4 regions of the Shinella sp. 838 genome follow, and region 2 is predicted to be linked to each of the others. Evidence: predicted binding sites of a transcription regulator. Region 2 holds the regulator's gene; each other region holds the start of a gene.

Region 1 (4,876 bases), on a different contig from region 2:
CCGGAGGAAACCTCGAAGCGCGCGGTCAAGGGGTTCCGGACGCTGCTCGAGGGGCTGCGGATCAAGGGCTGAGGGTCGCTCACGGCCCCGCCGGCGCTTCCTTCAGCTCGCAGGCCGTCGTGCCGATCGTCATCGTGTTGCCGCGCCAGTCGATGGCGCCGCCGATCCAGGCGCGCAGCCAGATGGCCGACATCATGACGTCGCGCACCATCATCGCCGGCACGGACCAGCGTGACAGCCGCCAGCCCTTGGAACGCGCAAGGGCAGCCTCCGGCAGATAGAGGCCGGCGAGCACAAGCGACATGGCGGGCAGCAGCGGCGCGCCGCCGACGAGCACCGCGGCAAGCGCGAGAAGCAGCGGCGGGACGGCGCCGAGCAGGATTTCCGGGCTGAAGAAGGCGGGGAAGGTGACCCGGCGCAGGCGCGACCAGCGGCACTGGCGCGACCAGACCTCCTGTCCGCTGCGCCGCCCCAGCGGCTGCTCGAAGGGCGAGGAGACGAGGTGCACCTTGAGGCCAAGCCGGCTGACGAGCTTGGTCGAGGCGGCGTCCTCGGCGATCTCGGCGTTCAGCGCCTGGATGCCGCCATTGGCATCGAGCATCGGCTTGTACCACAGCATGCTCTTGCCCTGCGCAAAGCCGAGGCCGAGCGCCTCGCCGGCATATTGCCAGCGCGCCTGCTGGGTGTTGAGGAACATGCATTCCACCTCGGCCCAGAACCCTTCCGGCCGCGAGCCGAGCGGCGTCGAGCAGACGAGGCCCGAATCGCTGCGCCAGCCGCCCATCAGGTGCTGGATGTAGTCGGGCGGCATCAGGACGTTCGAATCGGCGAGCACCACCCAGTCGTGCCGCGCCGCCTGCCAGCCCTTGACGCAGTTGTTGAGTTTTGGATTGGCGCTGACGCGATCGTCGCCGACGAGGACGCGCGCGGCGACATGCGGATAGGCCGCGGCGGCGGCCTCTATCAGCGGCACGACGGGATCGCTGCCATGGGCGACGCAGAACAGCAGCTCGTAGTCCGGCCAGGTGAGGCGGAAGGCGCGGTCCAGCGTCTCCGTGGAGAAGTTCTCGATCCCGCGCACGGGAACGACGATGGAGACGGGCGGTTTTTCGTCGATCTCGGGCGGCAGTTCGCCTGTCGGTTTCAGCCGCTTGCCGGCGATGAGGATGCTGAAGAGGTTGGTGGCGACGAGGGCGCCCGAGGCAAGGGCCAGGGCCTGAGCCGTATCCATTCACGCGTACTCCGCTGGGCGCCGGATCAGGATGCGGCCGCCGGGGTGCATTCACGCGCGAAGAGACACCATCGTCACATGACAGGGGAATGACGGGCGGTGCGATGGCTCCAGCGGCGCCGTGCCCGCCGCTCCGCAGACCGCCCCGGCCTGGGCCGGACCGTATGCGGCATTGTCATTCTTCCCTTCTCCCCCGTGGGGAGAAGGGAGATGTGGCAACGGCTTCCTTCCCTGTGCGACAACCTTCTTGCCCGGGACGAGGACGGCGGTTGCCGGGGGTTACGACAGGAAATCGGCGGTCGTGGTGACCTTGCCGTAGCCGAACTCCAGCGCCGACATGATGGTGGCATGCACCAGGGGAGCCGGGACGACCGAATCACCGAAGGCCTTGTCGCGCGTGGCGCAGGCGTCGTGCACGACGGTGAGGTTGTAGCCGAGATCGGCGGCGGCGCGCGCCGTCGCGTCGATGCAGACGTCGCTCATCGCGCCGACGACCACCACATCCTCGATGCCGCCGTCCCGCAGGGTCTGGTGCAGCGCCGTCTCCCGGAAGGAGTTCGGATAGTTCTTGACGATGACCGTGTCGTCCTGCCGCGGCGCGACGGCCGGGATCGGCTGGATGCCGTCCGTGCCCGGGGCGAAGAGCGGCGAGGCGGCGTCCTTCGCGATGTGGTGGACATGGATGATCCGGTCACCCTTGCCGCGCCCCGCCTCGACGACGCGCGCGGCATTGGCGGCGGCGGCATCGATGCCCGTCAGCGCGAAGCTGCCGGAGGAAAGATAGTCCTTCTGTAGATCGACGATGATGATGGCGCGTTTGCTCATGGCGGTTCCTTTTTGCAGGCGATGGATGATGTGGACATTCTGCCCCCGGCCTGCCATCTCTCGCCATTGGCGGGACCGACATAATCCGGGGTGAAAGTGACATGGTGCGTGACGCCGAGATCGGACTGGTTCTCTATCCCGGCGTGCAGATGGCCGCCGTGCTCGGCATGACCGACCTCTTCCAGTCGGCGATGGAGCTCGGCCGCAAGAAGGGACGGGCAGGGCCCGCGCTCACCGTCAGCCATTGGCGGCTGGAAGACGGCAAGCCGGTGCGGGTGGACGCGCAGGCAGGGAGCGGCGACGGGTCGCGCCCCTGTGTCCTCGTGCTTCCCCCGGCGCTCGGCGATCCGATCCGGCGCGAGGAGGCGGCGCCCTTTGCCGCCTGGCTGCGCGAATGCCATGCAGGCGGCATCCAGCTCGCCTCGATCTGCGCGGGCGCCTTCCTTCTGGGCGAGACGGGGCTTCTCGCCGGCAGGACGATCACCACCAACTGGGTGATCGCCGAGACGTTCGAACGGCGGTTTCCCGACGTCACCGTCGATACCGACCGACTGCTCGCCGACGACGGCGACATCGTCACGGCCGGCGGCGTGATGGCCTGGGTCGATCTCGGGCTGAAACTCATCGACCGTTTCCTCGGGCCGACGGTCATGCTGGAGATCGCCCGGCAGTTCGTCATCGATCCGCCGGGCCGCGAGCAGCGCTACTACAGCACCTTCTCGCCGCGCCTGCTGCATGGTGATGCGGCGATCCTGAAGGTGCAGCATTTCCTGCAGGCAAGCGAGGCGCGCGAGATCGGCCTCGACCTGCTCGCCGCGCAGGCCGGGCTGGAGGAGCGCACCTTCCTGCGGCGCTTCCGAAGAGCGACAGGGCTGACGACGACGGATTATTGCCAGCGCCTGAGAGTGGCGAAGGCGCAGGAGCACCTGCAATTCACCACGCGCTCCGTCGACCGCGTGGCGCTCGACGTCGGCTACAACGATCCCGGCGCCTTCCGGAAAGTCTTCGCCCGCATCGTCGGGCTGACGCCGGGTGAGTACCGCAAGCGGTTCCGCTCCTGACCTATCGGGGACGGGCACGGTTGCGCACGACGGTGACGGTGCAGGGGGCGTGGGCGGCGACTTCGCCGGACACGCTGCCGAGCATGGAGCGCATGGCCGATTCGGCGCGCGCGCCCATCACGATGTGATCGACGTGGTTTTCGCGGGCATAGTCGAGGATGGCGTCGGCCGGCGAGACGGCCTCCAGCACGTGGAAGGTGATGCCGCCGCCGGGAACGGCAAGGCCCGTCGACCAGGTGCGCAATGCGACGAGACGCATCACGTGCTTGTTGCGGCCCTCCTCGTCGAGGGACGTGTCGATGGCGATTCGGTTGATCTTCAGGACGTTGATGCAGGCAATGCGGGCGTCCGGCGTGTTCTCGATGATGCGGGCGACGGTCCTGTGCATGGCGTCGGCAAGATCGGGCGTGCCGGCGGCAAGGTCGATCGCCACCGCGACGATCGGCGCATTGGCGAGCTGCGCCTCGGCGGTCTGCGGCCTGACGGTTTCTATGGGCACCGGATTGAAGCGGCGGCGCAACACCATCCCGAACGGGTCGCGCGTCATCTTCTCAGCCCGGGCCGTCAGCTTGACGGCGGACAGGTCCTGCAGGTCGAGCGCGAGCTGGGCGGCGCTCGGATAGCGCCAGGCGGGGTTGACCTCCAGGCAACGCAGGATGACCTCCTGCAAGGCCGGCGGGATGGCGGCATTGCGGGCGCGCGGCGGCAGCGGGTCGCGCCAGAGGCGGCGCTTCAGGCCCTTCAGGCGCTGCGGATCGCCGAAGGGACGCTCGCCGGTCGCAAAGAAGTAGAGAAGGACGCCGAGCGCGAAGAGGTCGCTGCGAAAATCGCTGCGGGTGCCGAGTACCTGTTCGGGCGCCATATAGGGCGCGGTGCCGTAGGGCAGGCGGAACTGCTCGTCCATCAGGTCGGGCAGGTGGATGTGGCGGGCAAGGCCGTAGTCGATCAGCACCGCCTCGCCGGTTTCGCGGAACATGACGTTGGAAGGTTTCAGGTCGAGATGCACGATGTGCTGGCGGTGCAGCGAATCGAGTGCGACGGCGATCTTCGCGCCAAGCGCGGCAACCTCCTCCGGCGGCAGCGGCAGGCGCTCCAGCAGCGGATAGAGCGAGGCGCCGGGCAGGCGCTCCATGACGATGTAGGGCAGTGTCGAAAAATCGCCATTGGCGACGAAGCGTGGCACATGCGGGCCGGACAGGCGCGGCAGGATCATCTGCTCCATCTCGAAGCCGACAATGGCCGCCGGGTCGTCGCCTTCGCCGATGACCGGCACCTTCATGAGGATCGGGAAGTCGATATCGGGCCGCGACACCTGCCAGATGCGCGCCATGCCGCCATTGTGCGCGATGTCCTCGATCAGGAAACCGTCGATGACATCGCCGGGTTTCAGCCGCGCCTTGACCATCAGCGCCCCCGCAAGAGCCGGTCGGCGAGCGAGGCCGGCAACCCGGCCGCCCGGATCTTCTCCGCCGCCCGTTCCACGTCATAGGCGGCGCGCTGGAAGCGAAGCTCGGCACGTTGCGTGTCGTAGAGCGCGTAGGCGGCCGCGGCATCGCCGTCGCGCGGCTGGCCGACGGAACCCATCACCGCGAGCCAGCGGCGTTGCATCAGCAACGGCACGGGCGTGGCGGCGACGGGGCGAAAATGCGTGACCTTGCCACCCGGCGCCGTGGAATAGAGCGCCGGCTTGTGCACATGGCCGCAGAAGCTGACACGCGCGGCACAGGCGGAAAGGTGCTGGCCGGCATCGCTGGCATCG
Region 2 (4,876 bases):
TGGTAGGGCTGGAAGATGTTGTGGCCACGGGCGCGATGCTCCTGGTTCATCGACACCCAGCAGTCGGTGACGACGAGGTCGACGCCGTCGACGATCGCCTCGGGATCATGGCCGAGCAGGATGTCGCCGCCATTGTCGCGCGCCCAGTTCAGGATCTTGTCGTCCGGCTCGGAGCCCATCGGCACGGCCATCTTCATCTTGTAGCCGAAGCGGGCAGAACCCTCGACAAAGGAATGCAGCACATTGTTGCCGTCGCCCGTCCAGGCGAAGGTCTTGCCCTTGGTGGAGCCGCGATGCTCCTCGAAGGTCATGATGTCGGCCATGATCTGGCAGGGATGCGTCATGTCCGTCAGCGCGTTGATGACGGGCACGGTGGCGTGTTCTGCAAGCTCCAGCATGCGTGCATGGTCCGTCGTGCGGATCATGATGGCATCGACATAGCGCGACAGGACCTTCGCCGTGTCGCCGATCGTCTCGGCGCGGCCAAGCTGCATTTCCGTACCAGACAGGAACAGCGTCTCGCCGCCGAGCTGACGCATGCCGACGTCGAAGGAGACGCGGGTTCGCGTGGAGGGCTTCTCGAAGATCATCGCAAGCATCTTGCCGGCAAGCGGCTTGGCTTCCGTGCCAGCCTTGCTGGCAGCCTTGCGCGTGTGCGCATCGTCCATGATGACGCGAAGATCGCTTTCCGAAACGGCGGAAAGATCGAGAAAATGCTTGGCCATGATATGTCCTGTCTGTCCCGGGATCCTTTTGTGGCTGCAGCGCCCCTGGCGCGCCATCACGACGCACGGCGCTGCAGGCCTATGCGGCCTTGGCAGCCGTGAGTTTTTCCGCAGCGCGCTCGATGCGGGCAAGCCCCTCGCGCGCTTCCTCCGCGGTCACGGTCAACGGCGGCAGCAGTCGCAGCACATTGTCGCCGGCCGGCACGGCAAGCAGGTTTTCCGCCCGCACGCCCTTCAGGAGATCGGCGACCGGGATTTTTGCCTTGATGCCGAGCATCAGTCCCTCGCCGCGGACATCCTCGATGACATCGGGGAAGCGATCCTTCAGCGCGGCCAGCCCCTGGCGGAAGACGAGCGCGACATCACGCACATGCTCGAGGAAGCCGTCTTCCAGCACCACGTCCAACACGGCGTTGCCGACGGCCATGGCAAGCGGGTTGCCGCCATAGGTAGAGCCGTGCGTACCGGCAACCATGCCGGCCGCCGCCTCGTTCGTGGCAAGGCAGGCACCGAGCGGGAAACCGCCGCCGATACCCTTGGCAATCGCCATGATGTCAGGCGCGACCCCTGCCCATTCGTGAGCGAAGAGCCGCCCCGTGCGACCGACGCCGGTCTGCACCTCATCGAGGATGAGCAGCAGGCCGTATTCGTCACAGAGCTGGCGCAGTTCCTGCATGAACTCCTTCGACACCGGGCGCAGCCCGCCCTCGCCCTGCACCGGCTCGATCAGGATACCGGCCGTTTCCTCGGTGATCGCGTCCTTGACGGCCGTGATGTCGCCGAAGGGGACCTTGAGAAAGCCCGGCGCCTTGGGGCCGAAGCCCTCGATGTATTTTTCCTGACCGCCGGCGGCGATCGTCGCGATCGTGCGCCCGTGGAAGGCACCCTCGAAGGTGATGATGTGGTACTTGCCGGGATGGCCCTTGGCAAAATGGTAGCGCCGGGCGGTCTTGATCGCACATTCCAGCGCCTCTGCACCTGAATTGGTGAAGAACACCTTGTCGGCGAACGTGGCCTGCGTCAGCCGGCTGCCAAGGCTTTCCTGGCCCGGAACCTCATAGAGGTTCGACAGGTGCCAGACCTTGTCGGCCTGCTCCTTCAGCGCGGCGACGAGATGAGGATGCGCATGGCCGAGCGAGTTGACGGCAACACCGGCGGCAAAATCGAGATATCGCTCGCCATCTTCGGTGGTCAGCCACACGCCCTCCCCGCGCGTGAACCGGAGCGGCGCACGCATGTAGGTTTCATAGAGCGGCGCGACATCGGCCATGCGTGGACCCTCCGAAAAGAGATGCGGAAAAACAGAAATGCAGCTTGACTTTTCCAAGCCTCAGAAAAACCAAAAGCCGCCTTTCGGCGGCATGCCGCACTATCAGCATTTCATATTGGGATGTCAACAAAATCGCACCCGAAATGGCGCTGAACATCCCGCAAGGTGAGGATTCGCGACGCGCATGGAAGGTGTCTCTATCGAGTCACACCCGACCAGCAAGTTGGGGAAAACTCCGAAATCGATTCGCCCGGATTCCGGCGACTCTTGTCACAGAGTCCACCGGTCTCTAGGTTAAAGACCAATTACTAGACTGCATGCGGCGGAACTAGTCAGCAAGAGAGTTAGGGCGTTCAGGTTCCGGACCCGTCCGGAGCACGACGAGGGATTCCCGCATCCTGAACGCCGAGCGGAGACAAAAACATGAACTGGACAGACGAGCGCGTCGAGAAACTCAAGAAGCTCTGGAGCGAGGGCCTGAGCGCGAGCCAGATCGCGGCGCAGCTCGGCGGCGTCAGCCGCAATGCCGTCATCGGCAAGGTGCACCGGCTGAATCTGCCCGGTCGCGCCAAGGCCGGCGGCACCCAGACCGCGACACGCGCCAAGCGTCCGGCTCCGGCGACGCCGCGTCCGTCGAACTTCGCTGCCCGTCCCGTCGCCGCCCGCCCGGTCGCCCGTCCGGCCGGCAACGCCATTGTCAAGGAAGAGATCGACGCCGATTTCGAAATGCAGGCAGAGACCCTTCCGGTTCCGGCCAACCGCAACAACGTGGTCGTACCGATGTCGCGTCGTCTCGAGCTGACCCAGCTCACCGAGCGCACCTGCAAGTGGCCGATCGGAGACCCGCTCAACGACGACTTCCACTTCTGCGGCAACGAGTCCCCCGACAATTCGCCCTACTGCACCTACCACCAGCGCCTCGCCTACCAGCCCTCGGCCGAGCGCCGCCGGATGCGATAACATCTACCACGGCAGAAAATGCGATGCGGACCCGAGAGGGTCCGTTTTCGTTTGAGATGGTGGTGCCTCTGCTATTCCCCCAAAACGCAAACAGGCCCTTGAGGGCCCATTTCCGTCCTTGGGAGGAATTCCGTTCGCTCAGGTTTCCAGCGAATAGCCGGCGCCGCGGACCGTGCGGATGACGTCCTGCATGTTGGCGAAGTTGAGCGCCTTCCGTAGGCGCCCGACATGCACGTCGACGGTGCGCTCGTCGACATAAATGTCATGGCCCCAGACCCCGTCGAGAAGCTGCGAGCGTGAGAAGACGCGGCCGGGCGAGGTCATCAGGAACTCCAGAAGGCGGAACTCCGTCGGGCCAAGGCGGACCTCGCGGGTGCGACGATGGACGCGGTGCGTCTCGCGGTCGAGCTCGATGTCGCCGCAGCGCAGCACCGTCGAGACAACCTCGGGCTTGGCACGGCGCAGCATCGCCCGCACGCGGGCAACCAGTTCCGGCGTCGAGAAGGGCTTGACGACATAGTCGTCCGCACCGGTGGCAAGCCCGCGCACGCGCTCGCTCTCCTCGCCGCGCGCCGTCAGCATGATGATCGGCAGGCGTTCGGTTTCCGGGCGCTGGCGCAGGCGTCGGCACAGCTCGATGCCGGAAACGCCCGGAAGCATCCAGTCGAGGATGAGGAGATCCGGCATGCGCTCCTGCAAGCGCATCTCGGCCTCGTCACCGTTCAGGATCGTATCGACCTCGAAACCTTCCGCTTCCAGATTGTAACGGAGGAGAACGCTCAGGGCCTCCTCGTCTTCCACGACGGCAATTCTGGGCACCATGGAGTTGAACCTTGCTCTTTACTCGGACGCGTCGGCGACATCGGCCGCGACGACGGAGGTCGAGGTATCGTCCTTCGGACGCTCACCTTCCGGCTGCGAGCCTGTTGCCATGTAGTAGATGGTTTCGGCGATGTTGGTCGCGTGGTCGCCGATGCGCTCGATGTTCTTGGCGCAGAACAGGAGATGCGTGCAGGGCGTGATGTTGCGCGGGTCTTCCATCATGTAGGTCAGGAGTTCGCGGAACAGCGAGGTATAGATCGCGTCGATCTCGTCGTCGCGCTCGCGGATCGCCTTGGCCTTCTCGATTGAGCGGGTGGCATAGACGTCGAGCACTTCCTTGAGCTGCATCAGCGCGAGCTCGGCAAGATGCTCCAGGCCGCGGGCGAGCTTGCGGGGCATGCCCGAGCTCTGGACGGCGATGACGCGCTTGGCGGTGTTCTTTCCGAGATCGCCGACGCGCTCCAGTTCGGCCGCGATACGGATCGCGCCCATGATTTCGCGCAGGTCCGCCGCCATCGGCTGGCGCTTGGCGATGGTGACGATCGCCTTGTCGTTGATCTGGCGCTCTGCCGTATCGAGGATGACGTCCTCGGAGATCACCTTCTGGGCCAGCGCCGCGTCGGTCGTGACGAGGGCGCGGACGGAATCGGCGACCATCTGCTCGGCGGTGCCGCCCATTTCGGAGATGCGGCGGGACAGGTATTTCAGTTCTTCGTCGTAGATGGAGACGATGTGGCTCGATGACATGGCTCAGTCCTTAATGCGCTCGGGTTCCAGGGATGCTCGGCGACGAAGGCGTCAGCCGAAGCGGCCCATGATGTAGTCCTGCGTGCGCTGGTCATCCGGGTTGGTGAACATCTTGTCGGTGTCGTTCTCCTCGACGAGGTTGCCGAGGTGGAACATGGCGGTGCGCTGCGAGACGCGGGCCGCCTGCTGCATCGAGTGCGTCACGATGACGATGGTGAAGTTCGCGCGCAGTTCATGGATCAGTTCCTCGACCTTGGCGGTCGCGATCGGGTCGAGCGCCGAGCAGGGCTCGTCCATGAGGATGACTTCCGGGCTGACGGCGACGGCGCGGGCGATGCACAGGCGCTGCTGC
Region 3 (4,876 bases), on a different contig from region 2:
TGCGCGTCGGCGGCATGTCCTTCTTCAAGTTGGAATCCTCGGATACGGCGGACAAGCCCTTCGCCCGAATCGCAAGCTACACCCGCGCCTTCCTCGCCCTCTATGTCGGCATCACCCTGCTCTGTGCCGTCGTCTATGCCGCACTCGGCATGAACCGGTTCGATGCACTGAACCATGCCATGTCGACGGTGGCGACCGGCGGGCTTTCGACGCATGACGCCTCCTTCGGTTACTACAAGAGCCTGCCACTGCTGTGGGCCGCCACCTTCTTCATGACGCTGTCCAGCCTGCCCTTCTCCGTTTTGATCCTCTTCGTCGTGCGCGGGCGGCTCGATGCATGGCGCGACCCGCAGATCCGCGTCTTCCTCGGCTATCTCGTGCTCTTCTCCATTGCGGCGAGCGTGTTCCAGCGGCTCGAAAACGGTGTCAGTTTCCACGAGGCGCTCGCCCATTCCTTCTTCACCGTTGCCTCCATCCTGTCGACGACAGGCTTTTCGAGCGACGACTATACGCAATGGGGCCATTTCATCGTGGCGCTCGCCTTCGTCGCCACCTTCATGGGCGGCTGTTCGGGCTCGACCTCCGGGGGGCTGAAGGCCTACCGTCTGATCATCCTCTTCAACTTCATCCGCACCGGCCTCTACCGCCTGATCTATCCGAATGGCATCCACGCCGTGCGCTACGGATCGATGACCGTCGATGCCGACTTCCAGCGCAGCGTCTTCCTGTTCTTCATCACCTATGTCGCGATCTCGGCCGTCGGCGCGATCCTGCTCGCCCTGATGGGCTACGACGTGCTGACGGCGATCTCGGCCGCCGCGACCTCGCTGTCGAATGTCGGTCCGGGGGTGACGCAGGCGATCGGGCCGGCCGGCACATTCGCCGGGTTCCATGATTCGGCGCTCTACGTGCTCTCCCTGCTGATGCTGCTCGGCCGCCTCGAAATCCTGACCGTGCTGGTCATCCTCACCCCGCTCTTCTGGAAGAGCTGATTGCGGACGAGCCGCGCGGCGTTCTTGACTGTTGCCATGCTTCTTCGCATCCTGCCGCCAACCGCCCGGAGGAAGACGGAATGTTCGTGTCGAAGTCCCTGTTGCGCATGACCTTTGTCGCCGCGCTCGCGCCCACGCTCGCCCTTGCCGGCCCCCTTACGGATGCGGCCAGGAAGGCCGAGGAGCAGGCGGCTGCCGGCGACACGGTCGGTGCGCACAATACGATCCGCGATGCCTTCGGCGCCTTTGCCGCCACGCTGCCCTTCTCGATCGGCAAAGCCGTCTTCGTTTCGGCCGCCCCGGAAGGCTACGGCATGTATGCTGTTCGGCCTGAGGCGAGCTTCAAGGTCGGCGAGGCGCTGATCTCCTATGTCGAGCCGGTCGGCCTCACCTGGCGGCCGGGCGACGGGGGCCTGCTCGAATCGCACTTCACCGTCGACCTGGAACTGCTCGACCCGAAGGGTACGGTGCTTGCCGAGCAGAAGGCCTTCGGCTCCTTCGACTTCAAGGGCAGCGTGCGCAACCAGGAGGTCTTCGCCAAGCTGACGCTCAATCTCAGCGGCCCGCCGGTGGGCGACTATGTGCTGCGCTATCGCTTCCGCGATGCTGCAAGCGGTGCCGTGGCGATCAGCGAGCAGCCGTTCAAGATCGTTCCCTGACCGACTTTTCCACAGGCACGCAGAGAATTGTGACAAGCCGGAATCCGCGCTTTCCAGCGGGTTGGCGGTCAATTATGACAGCGGCATGACAACCCCAGCCACGTAAGGGGCACCCATGCTTTCGCTGTTTCGCAAACTCATGCCGCGCGAGGACCGTTTCTTCGACCTCTTCGAGCAGCATTCCCGCACCGTCGTCGGCGCTGCCGAAGCCCTCCAGTTGCTCCTGGCCGGCGGGCCGGACATGGAAAAACACTGCAACCGCATCGTCGAACTGGAAGACAAGGCCGACGACATCACGCGCGAAGTGCTGCTTGCCGTGCGCCGCAGCTTCATCACGCCGTTCGACCGCGGCGACATCAAGGACCTGATCCAGTCAATGGACGATGCCATCGACATGATGCACAAGACGGTCAAGACCATCCGCCTCTACGAGCAGACGAGCTTCCAGCCCGGCATGCAGGAAATGGGCGAAGCCGTCGTCAAGGCTGCCCATCTCGTCGCCGAGGCCATTCCGCTGCTCGACAAGGTGGGCGTGCATGCCGGCCGCCTCAGCGCGATCGCCGAGGAAGTCACCCGCGTCGAGGGCCGCTCGGACGAGTTGCACGACCAAGGGCTGAAAGACCTCTTCAAGCAATACGGCAAGACCGATCCGATGGCCTATATCATCGGCAGCGAGATCTACGGCGAGCTCGAAAAGGTCGTCGACCGCTTCGAGGACGTCGCCAATGAAATCAGCGGTATCGTGATCGAGAACGTCTGATGGACGCCACCCTCGCCTTCCCGCTGCTCGTCGGCCTCGTCGGCATCGCACTGCTGTTCGACTTCCTGAACGGCCTGCACGATGCGGCGAATTCCATCGCCACGATCGTCTCGACGCGCGTGCTGCGTCCGCAATATGCCGTCATGTGGGCGGCCTTCTTCAACTTCATCGCCTTCCTGTTCTTCGGCCTGCATGTCGCCGAAACGCTGGGCAAGGGCATCATCGATCCCGGCATCGTCAGCCCGCTCGTCATCTTCGCGGCGCTGATGGGCGCGATCATCTGGAACGTCGTCACCTGGATCTTCGGCATCCCCTCCTCCTCCTCGCACGCCCTCATCGGGGGCCTGGTGGGCGCGGGTCTTGCCAAGACCGGCTTCGACGCCGTCGTGTGGAGCGGCCTCATCAAGACGGCGAGCGCCATCTTCCTGTCGCCCGCCATCGGCTTCCTCCTCGCCCTCATCCTCGTGCTCGCGGTCTCCTGGCTCTTCGTGCGCCAGACGCCGTTCGCCGTCGACCGCACCTTCCGCGTCATGCAGTTCATCTCGGCCTCGCTCTATTCGCTCGGCCACGGCGGCAACGACGCGCAGAAGACCATGGGCATCATCGCCGTGCTGCTCTTCTCGCAGGGGTATCTCGGCAGCGAGTTCCATGTGCCTTTCTGGGTGGTCATCACCTGCCAGGCCGCCATGGCGCTCGGCACGCTGATGGGCGGCTGGCGCATCGTGCACACGATGGGCTCCAAGATCACCCGCCTCAACCCGATGCAGGGTTTCTGCGCGGAAACCGGTGGCGCGATCACCCTTTTCGCCGCCACCTGGCTCGGCATCCCGGTCTCGACGACACACACGATCACCGGCGCGATCATCGGTGTCGGCGCCGCCCGCCGCGTCACCGCGGTGCGCTGGGGCATTGCCGGCAACATCGTCATCGCCTGGATCGTCACACTGCCGTCGGCCGCTGCGATCTCCGCCCTCTTCTACCTCACGATCGACGCGATCACCGGCTGAGGCCGCTCCAAACGAAAACGGCGGAAGCGTTGCCGCTTCCGCCGTTCCTGTTCCTGCCGTTTCAAATCCGGATCAGAAGAGATCCGGCGCGTGCTTGAGCGCATGGACCGGCTGCCCGAAGTCGGGCGCCGTAAAATCGAAATCGTCGGAACCCGACGTCGCCGAAGCGTCATCGATGGCAAAAGGCCGGGTGGCAAAACCCGCATCGGCGTGATCGTTGCCGGCTGCCGCCGCCTTCTTGAACACGAAGGCATCGCCGCCGCCGTGATCCTCGTCCGCCGGTTCGCCAGCCTTCTTCACGCCGGTGAACTTGAGCTGGAGCTTGGCGAAGAGCTCGGCGGTCTTGGCCGATTCGAAGAAGTACTTGTCGCTCTTGTCGTAGTAATCGCCATAGGACTTGAGGTTCAGCTTGGCCGTGCCGATCACGTCGCCGTCGCCGTCCACCGCCTTGAACGTCACCACGTCGCCGGAAACCTTCGTCGAGGTGATGGTCATCTTCTCGGTACCGAGTGCATAGACCAGCTTGAACTTGCTGAAATCCCCATCCTTCTCGAGGTTGAGGCTGTAGTTCATCTTGGTGTTGAAGCTGTCGGTATAGGTGCCCTTGATGGTAAAGCCGGCCTTCGTCTGCGCAGTGGAATAGGCCAGCGTGCTGCTGTAGCCTTCGCCCTCCACCTTCACCGAAAGGCTCGTCGTCGTCTTGCCGATCTTCATCAGGATATCGGTCGTGCTGTCGCCGAAGCTGCTGTCGATCTCGACGGTTGCCTTCAGCGTCGTGGACGTCAGGCTGTACTTGGTCAGCTTGACGGTGAAATCACCGACACCGTTCAGCGAACCGTAGGTCTTCTGCAGATAGGCCTTCGTCAGATATTTTGGAAATTTCATTTACGCCCCCAATGTGCCCCGCGTTGAAACATTGGACGCTAAAAAAGCGAAAGTTTTTCTACAAGGCAAGAGATCGCCCCTAGATTGCGTCTCGCGGGCGTGACCGGAAACGACGATGTGTTGCAGGGCCGGCACATTCCCGGCAAAGATCCATGGAAAAGTATTCTCCGGAACCGTCACATCCGGCAGCACTTCGCCCCGTTTGGCCACCCTCTGTACTACGCGCGAATCACATAAATCTACGACTAAGGACAAATCTGGGATGAAATGACTGGTGCGGGCGGCGGGGATCGAACCCGCACAGCCAAGGCCGAGGGATTTTAAGTCCCTTGCGTCTACCAGTTTCGCCACGCCCGCTTGGCCTGCTTTTCGGGGAGTACGACCGCTTCGTCAATAGGTGCGGCCACCTCGCGGAACAAAAAGGGCGCGGACCTGATGTGGGCCGCACCCTTCTTCATCGGTGATGTTTCAGGAGAACATCAGGCCGAGAGTTTTGCCGCGATCTTGGCGACATGGGCGCCCTGGAAGCGGGCGGCGTCCAGTTCGATTTCCGAAGGCTGGCGCGAGCCGTCG
Region 4 (4,876 bases), on a different contig from region 2:
CGAGGCGGTCGCGCTTTAGCGCATTTCCAGCCGAAGCGAGATCGCTTCGGCGTCGGACAATGCGGTAAAAACAAGAATCCAGGACATTTCCGGTGAACCGGAGTTCGCCGGAAATGCCCCAGTCAGGCGTGCAGCTTCGCTCCCTTGGTGATGCGGTCGACCGTCTTCTTGTCGGCGTGCACCGCGATGCCGACGACCTTGGCGTCGGCGGGCCCAAATTCTGAAAAGACGGCGCGGTTGGCGGCGTCGTGGCCGGTCGCAAACATTTCCTCGATATAGACGGAGGCCGGGACGTCGCGTTCCAGCGCCCGGGCATGGATCTTCGACAGCGTCGTTCCGTCCCCCGACAACACGATGACCGGCTGCACGCTCAGCGCATTGTAGACATTGCCGGCCGCATCGCGATAAGCTTCGCCGATCAGCTCCGGTTTCCGGCCGATGACGCCGCCGGACAGGAAGGCGGTCACGTTCAGCTTCTGCCAGACCTCCAGGTCCTCGCGCAGGACAATGGCGAACTTGGTATCGAACATGCAGGTATACTCCCGGGAAGAGGCTGCGGACCATTCCGCGGCCAATGCGATAGCAGGCGCGGTCGAAGGCCCGCTTGAACGTTCGTGCACGGAAAGGGACCGCATCCTCGTGGCGCCGGAACTCGCCGGCATCGAACGCATCGAGGCGCGCTTCCACGGCAAGGGCTTCGAGCCGCACCGGCACGACACCTATGCGCTCGGCGTCACCATGGCCGGCGTCCAGACCTTCTCCTACCGCGGCGAGGCCCGCTTCAGTCCGCCCGGCAACGTGATCGTGCTGCATCCCGACGAGATGCATGACGGGGGCGCGGCCACCGAGGACGGCCTCACCTACCGCATGATCTACATCCCGCCGGAGCGTTTCCTGCCTGCGACCGCCGCACGCGGGCGTACGCTGCCCTTCGTCGCCGCGCCCGTCATTGACGATCCGAAGCTGGCGGGCCTGCTGCTGGACGCCATCGGCAGCATGGATGCGGCAATCGAACCGCTGAAGCTCGACGAGCTGCTGGGAGAAATCGCCGGCCTTCTGCTCGACCATGCCGGCGCGCCGCAGGCGAAGATGGGCCGGCTCGCCCATCCGGAGGTGCGCCGGGCCTGCGATTTCCTCAGGGAAAACCTTTCCCGGCAGGTGAACTCCGGGGAGCTCGAACAGGTGACCGGACTGGACCGCTTCGCGCTGTCCCGGCAGTTCCGCCAGCTGCTCGGCACCAGCCCGCACCGTTATCTCGTCATGCGCCGGCTGGAGCGGGCAAAAACCCTGATCGCTGCGGGGGAAAGCATCGCCGAAGCCGCCTTTGCCAGCGGCTTTGCCGACCAGGCGCATCTCAACCGCCACTTCAAGAAGGCGCTCGGCATGACGCCCGGCCGCTTTGCGGCGCTCGCTATCTGATCCCAGAAATCCCCCGGACCGTCACGAAAGCGACAAGCAACTGTCAAGCAGCAGTCATGTGCGCCCCCTATCAACGGCCTCGTTTTGCCAACCCGATGGGGATATTCATGACCAGACATCTTTTTTCGACCGCCGCGCTCGCACTCCTGATGGCAACCGCCGCCGGGGCCAGCGACAAGGAATTTCCGGCCACGCTGAAGGCCCATGCGATCCTGCCGGCCAACACGATCATCGCCGCCCCGGCCGATGCCGCCACCTATCTGAAGACCTCGGGCAAGTTCACCACCGCCGACCGCAAGCGCACCGAGGCGCTCGACACCGTCATGGGCAAGGACGGCGTGCGCGAGACCGGCCTGTCGCTGCCCTTCGACGGCCAGCCGATGCAGGGTTTCTCCGGCATCAAGGCCATGGAGGACGGCTCGTTCTGGACGCTTTCCGACAACGGTTTCGGCAACAAGCTGAACTCCACCGACGCCATGCTGATGCTGCACAATGTGCGCTTCGACTGGGACAAGGGCACGATGGAGCCGGTCAAGACCGTCTTCCTCTCGGACCCGGATAAAAAAGCGCCGTTCCCGATCGTCATGGAAGGCGCGGAAAAGCGCTATCTGACTGGCGGCGACTTCGACGTCGAATCCATCCAGCCGGTTGCCGACGGCTTCTGGGTCGGCGAGGAATTCGGCCCCTACATCCTGAAATTCGACCTCGACGGCAAGCTCACTGACGTGATCGCCACCGAAGTGGACGGCAAGCCGGTCACCTCGCCGGACAATGCAACGCTCGCCGTGCAGGCCGATCCCACCAAGAAGATGCCGGCCTTCAACCTGAAGCGTTCCGGCGGCTATGAGGGCCTGGCGCTCTCCAAGGACGGCACGAAGCTCTACGGCCTCCTGGAAGGCCCGATCTGGGTGGACAGCGAGAGCGTCGAGCAGGCAGACGGACGGCCTGCGCTGCGCATCATCGAGCTCGACGTCGCCTCCCGGGCGTGGACGGGCCGCAGCTGGCTCTATCCGCTCGCCGAGGGCGGCGAGGCGATCGGCGACTTCAACATGCTGGACGAAACGACCGCGCTGGTGATCGAACGCGACAACGGCGTCGGCACTGCGGACAAGGCCTGCGCCGACGCCAAGGACCCCAAGCCCGGCTGCTTTGCCACCGCCTCGAAGGTCAAGCGCATCTACAAGATCGCCATGACCGACGAGAATGCCGGCAAGGCCGTGCGCAAGATCGGCTATATCGACCTCCTGAAGATCGCCGACCCCGACAACAGGAAGCGCCAGGGCGGCGGCGAAGGCTTCTACGACATGCCGTTCCTGACGATCGAGAATGTCGACCGCATCGACGAGACCCACATCATCGTCGGCAACGACAACAACCTGCCCTTCTCCGCCGGCCGCGCCCTCGACAAGGCCGACGACAACGAGTTCGTGCTCATCGAAGCGGGCGACCTGCTGAAGGCCGAGTGAACATCTGCGGCGGCGCCTCCGGGCGCCGCTGCTCCCCTTGATGTCTAGCGCGGATCGACCAGTTGCAGGATGAGCTGGTGGACGTTGCCACCGTCGTTGAGTTCGACCTGGTCGAAGTCGCGGCTGCGGGTGCGCTGGGCCTGGGAGAGTTCGCCGAGCTTTGCCTGAAGCTGCGGGCGGATCTTCTGGCAATTGGGATCGTTTTCGACCGTCATGCCGACACTCGCCGCCTCGATCTCCTTCACCATGTCCCTGATGAAATCCCCATGCACCTTCTCATGGGCGGTCACGCCGGCAATGAAAGTATCCCAGCGGCTCTTCAGCGGCTCGGAGAGCTTCGTCTTCAGCTTGGGCAGCGTATAGGTGATAATAAGCTTCGGCTTGTTGACCGTGATGGTGCAGGCATTGCCCTGGCGCTCGTACTTGCGCGTCCAGGTAAGCTTGAAGCCGGTATGGGCGATGACGCGGGCAACGCCGAGCTTCGGGCCGCGCGCGCCGATCGACTGGTAGATCTCGAGCCCCGTCGAACCCGCGACGCTGTAGGGCTCGACGCGCTCGACCGCCTGCCATTCCTGCGCAGCCGCGCTTGCGGCAAAGAACAGGGCTGAAAGAAGGGTCAGGGCTCTCATCGCAGGCCTCACAGGAACCGGAAGGCGAGCTTCCTGCCCGTCAGCTTGGCAAGCTGCTGGAGGCGGCCGTCGAGCCGTTCGCCGGCAAGCTCGGAAAAATCGGCGGGCACGACGAATTCGAGGTCGGTATCCGGCGCGCTCGACTTGCGGATGGAAAGGTGCGGCACGACGCCGGGCATGGAGGCCGAGAACGGGTAAACGATCCGCAGCAGGGCACCGACGAGTTTCGCCAGCTCACGCAGCCGGGGCGTGGCGATCGCGGCCAGCGAACTGCTGACGGCATCGTCGTTCAGGCCTTCGAAGCGGTAGTAGTTGGTGAGTGCGATGAAGGCGCGACCCGGATGGGTGATGCCGATGAAGGTGCCGTGTGCGATGAGGTTCAGCGCCTGCAGGCCGCGATAATCGGGATGGGCGCGCCAGCTGATATCGGCAAGCAGGCAGGCAGCCTCGCGGTAGCGGCGCTCCTCCTCCGTTTCGGTGATGCCGAAGAACGGCATCATGCGGCCGGTCCATTCGGCAAGCTCGCGGGCATGTTCCGGCGAGCGGGCGCGCAGGATGGCAAGCTCGCCGGCGGCGGCAAGCAGCGGATCGCGCCCCTTTTCCCGGTCGGGCAAGAGCGAATAGAGAAAACCTTCGCGCACGCCCTGCGCGGAGAAGAAGACCCGGGAGGGCTTCATCAGCGCGATCGTCTCCTGCAGGGCGACGGCGCCGAAGGGAAGCAGGTTGCGGCGGCCCTTGGAGATCGCCGCATAGGCGGCGTCCTTCTGATCCTTGGCCGTCACGATGTCCGTCAGGAAATCCATGGCATCGGCAAAGCCGAGCTCATAGCCCTGGATCATGTGCAGCGGATAGTTCTGCACCTCCATGTGCAGGGCGCCGATGGCGCGCCAGGTGCCGCCGACGGCATAGAAGGCGCGGCCGGTGCCGTTCTTCAGGAGGTTGGCGGTGCGCAGGTACTTGCGCGCGACGATACGGGCCTGGGCGGTCGAGCCGCCGGAGGCTTCCGAGAGGCGGATGCCGCCAAGCGGCAGCGTGATTCCGCGGCCGATCATGGCGCCCGCCACGTCGACCAGCTCCAGCGAGCCGCCGCCAAGGTCGCCGACGATGCCGTCGGGATCGTGAAAACCGCTGACGATGCCGAGCGCGGAGAAATAGGCCTCTTCCTCGCCGGTGAGGACGCGGATCTTCTGGCCGAGGATGAGCTGCGCCTGGTGGATGAAATCCGGACCGTTTTCCGCCTCGCGCGCCGCGGCGGTCGCCAGCGCGAACATGGTGGAGGCGCGCGCCTGCCAGGAGAGCGCCTTGAAGCGATGAAGGGCGGCAAGCGCCCGCTCGACGCTGGCCGGATCCATGCGGCCGGTC

The links. Region 2 encodes PhoB, which activates phosphate uptake and scavenging genes when phosphate is short. Its sites were predicted from a motif close to TGTCATNNANCTGTCAT; they were not measured.
Region 1: the regulator PhoB is predicted to act here: its motif matches at 1,310-1,326, upstream of P9A16_RS26130 (ceramide glucosyltransferase).
Region 3: the regulator PhoB is predicted to act here: its motif matches at 1,726-1,742, upstream of P9A16_RS32335 (DUF47 domain-containing protein).
Region 4: the regulator PhoB is predicted to act here: its motif matches at 1,461-1,477, upstream of P9A16_RS09040 (esterase-like activity of phytase family protein).

What each region holds. Positions count from the first base shown of each region.
Region 1 is NZ_JARSBQ010000011.1:114,034-118,909, forward strand. Features, by position in the region: gene P9A16_RS26125 (TetR/AcrR family transcriptional regulator) at 1-72, shown strand, start outside; gene P9A16_RS26130 (ceramide glucosyltransferase) at 80-1,231, opposite strand; gene P9A16_RS26135 (cysteine hydrolase family protein) at 1,511-2,056, opposite strand; gene P9A16_RS26140 (GlxA family transcriptional regulator) at 2,158-3,117, shown strand; gene P9A16_RS26145 (serine/threonine protein kinase) at 3,119-4,522, opposite strand; gene P9A16_RS26150 (metallophosphoesterase family protein) at 4,522-4,876, opposite strand, start outside.
Region 2 is NZ_JARSBQ010000003.1:316,330-321,205, reverse strand. Features, by position in the region: gene argF (ornithine carbamoyltransferase) at 1-725, opposite strand, end outside; gene P9A16_RS13090 (aspartate aminotransferase family protein) at 805-1,995, opposite strand; gene P9A16_RS13085 (GcrA family cell cycle regulator) at 2,419-2,955, shown strand; gene phoB (phosphate regulon transcriptional regulator PhoB) at 3,094-3,777, opposite strand; gene phoU (phosphate signaling complex protein PhoU) at 3,796-4,524, opposite strand; gene pstB (phosphate ABC transporter ATP-binding protein PstB) at 4,576-4,876, opposite strand, start outside.
Region 3 is NZ_JARSBQ010000019.1:35,409-40,284, reverse strand. Features, by position in the region: gene P9A16_RS32345 (TrkH family potassium uptake protein) at 1-992, shown strand, start outside; gene P9A16_RS32340 (hypothetical protein) at 1,073-1,651, shown strand; gene P9A16_RS32335 (DUF47 domain-containing protein) at 1,767-2,411, shown strand; gene P9A16_RS32330 (inorganic phosphate transporter) at 2,411-3,418, shown strand; gene P9A16_RS32325 (hypothetical protein) at 3,491-4,303, opposite strand; tRNA gene P9A16_RS32320 (tRNA-Leu) at 4,576-4,660, opposite strand; gene wrbA (NAD(P)H:quinone oxidoreductase type IV) at 4,783-4,876, opposite strand, start outside.
Region 4 is NZ_JARSBQ010000002.1:290,899-295,774, reverse strand. Features, by position in the region: gene rnd (ribonuclease D) at 1-19, shown strand, start outside; gene P9A16_RS09050 (DUF2000 family protein) at 123-530, opposite strand; gene P9A16_RS09045 (AraC family transcriptional regulator) at 529-1,419, shown strand; gene P9A16_RS09040 (esterase-like activity of phytase family protein) at 1,527-2,885, shown strand; gene P9A16_RS09035 (DUF922 domain-containing Zn-dependent protease) at 2,930-3,514, opposite strand; gene P9A16_RS09030 (Ppx/GppA family phosphatase) at 3,523-4,876, opposite strand, start outside.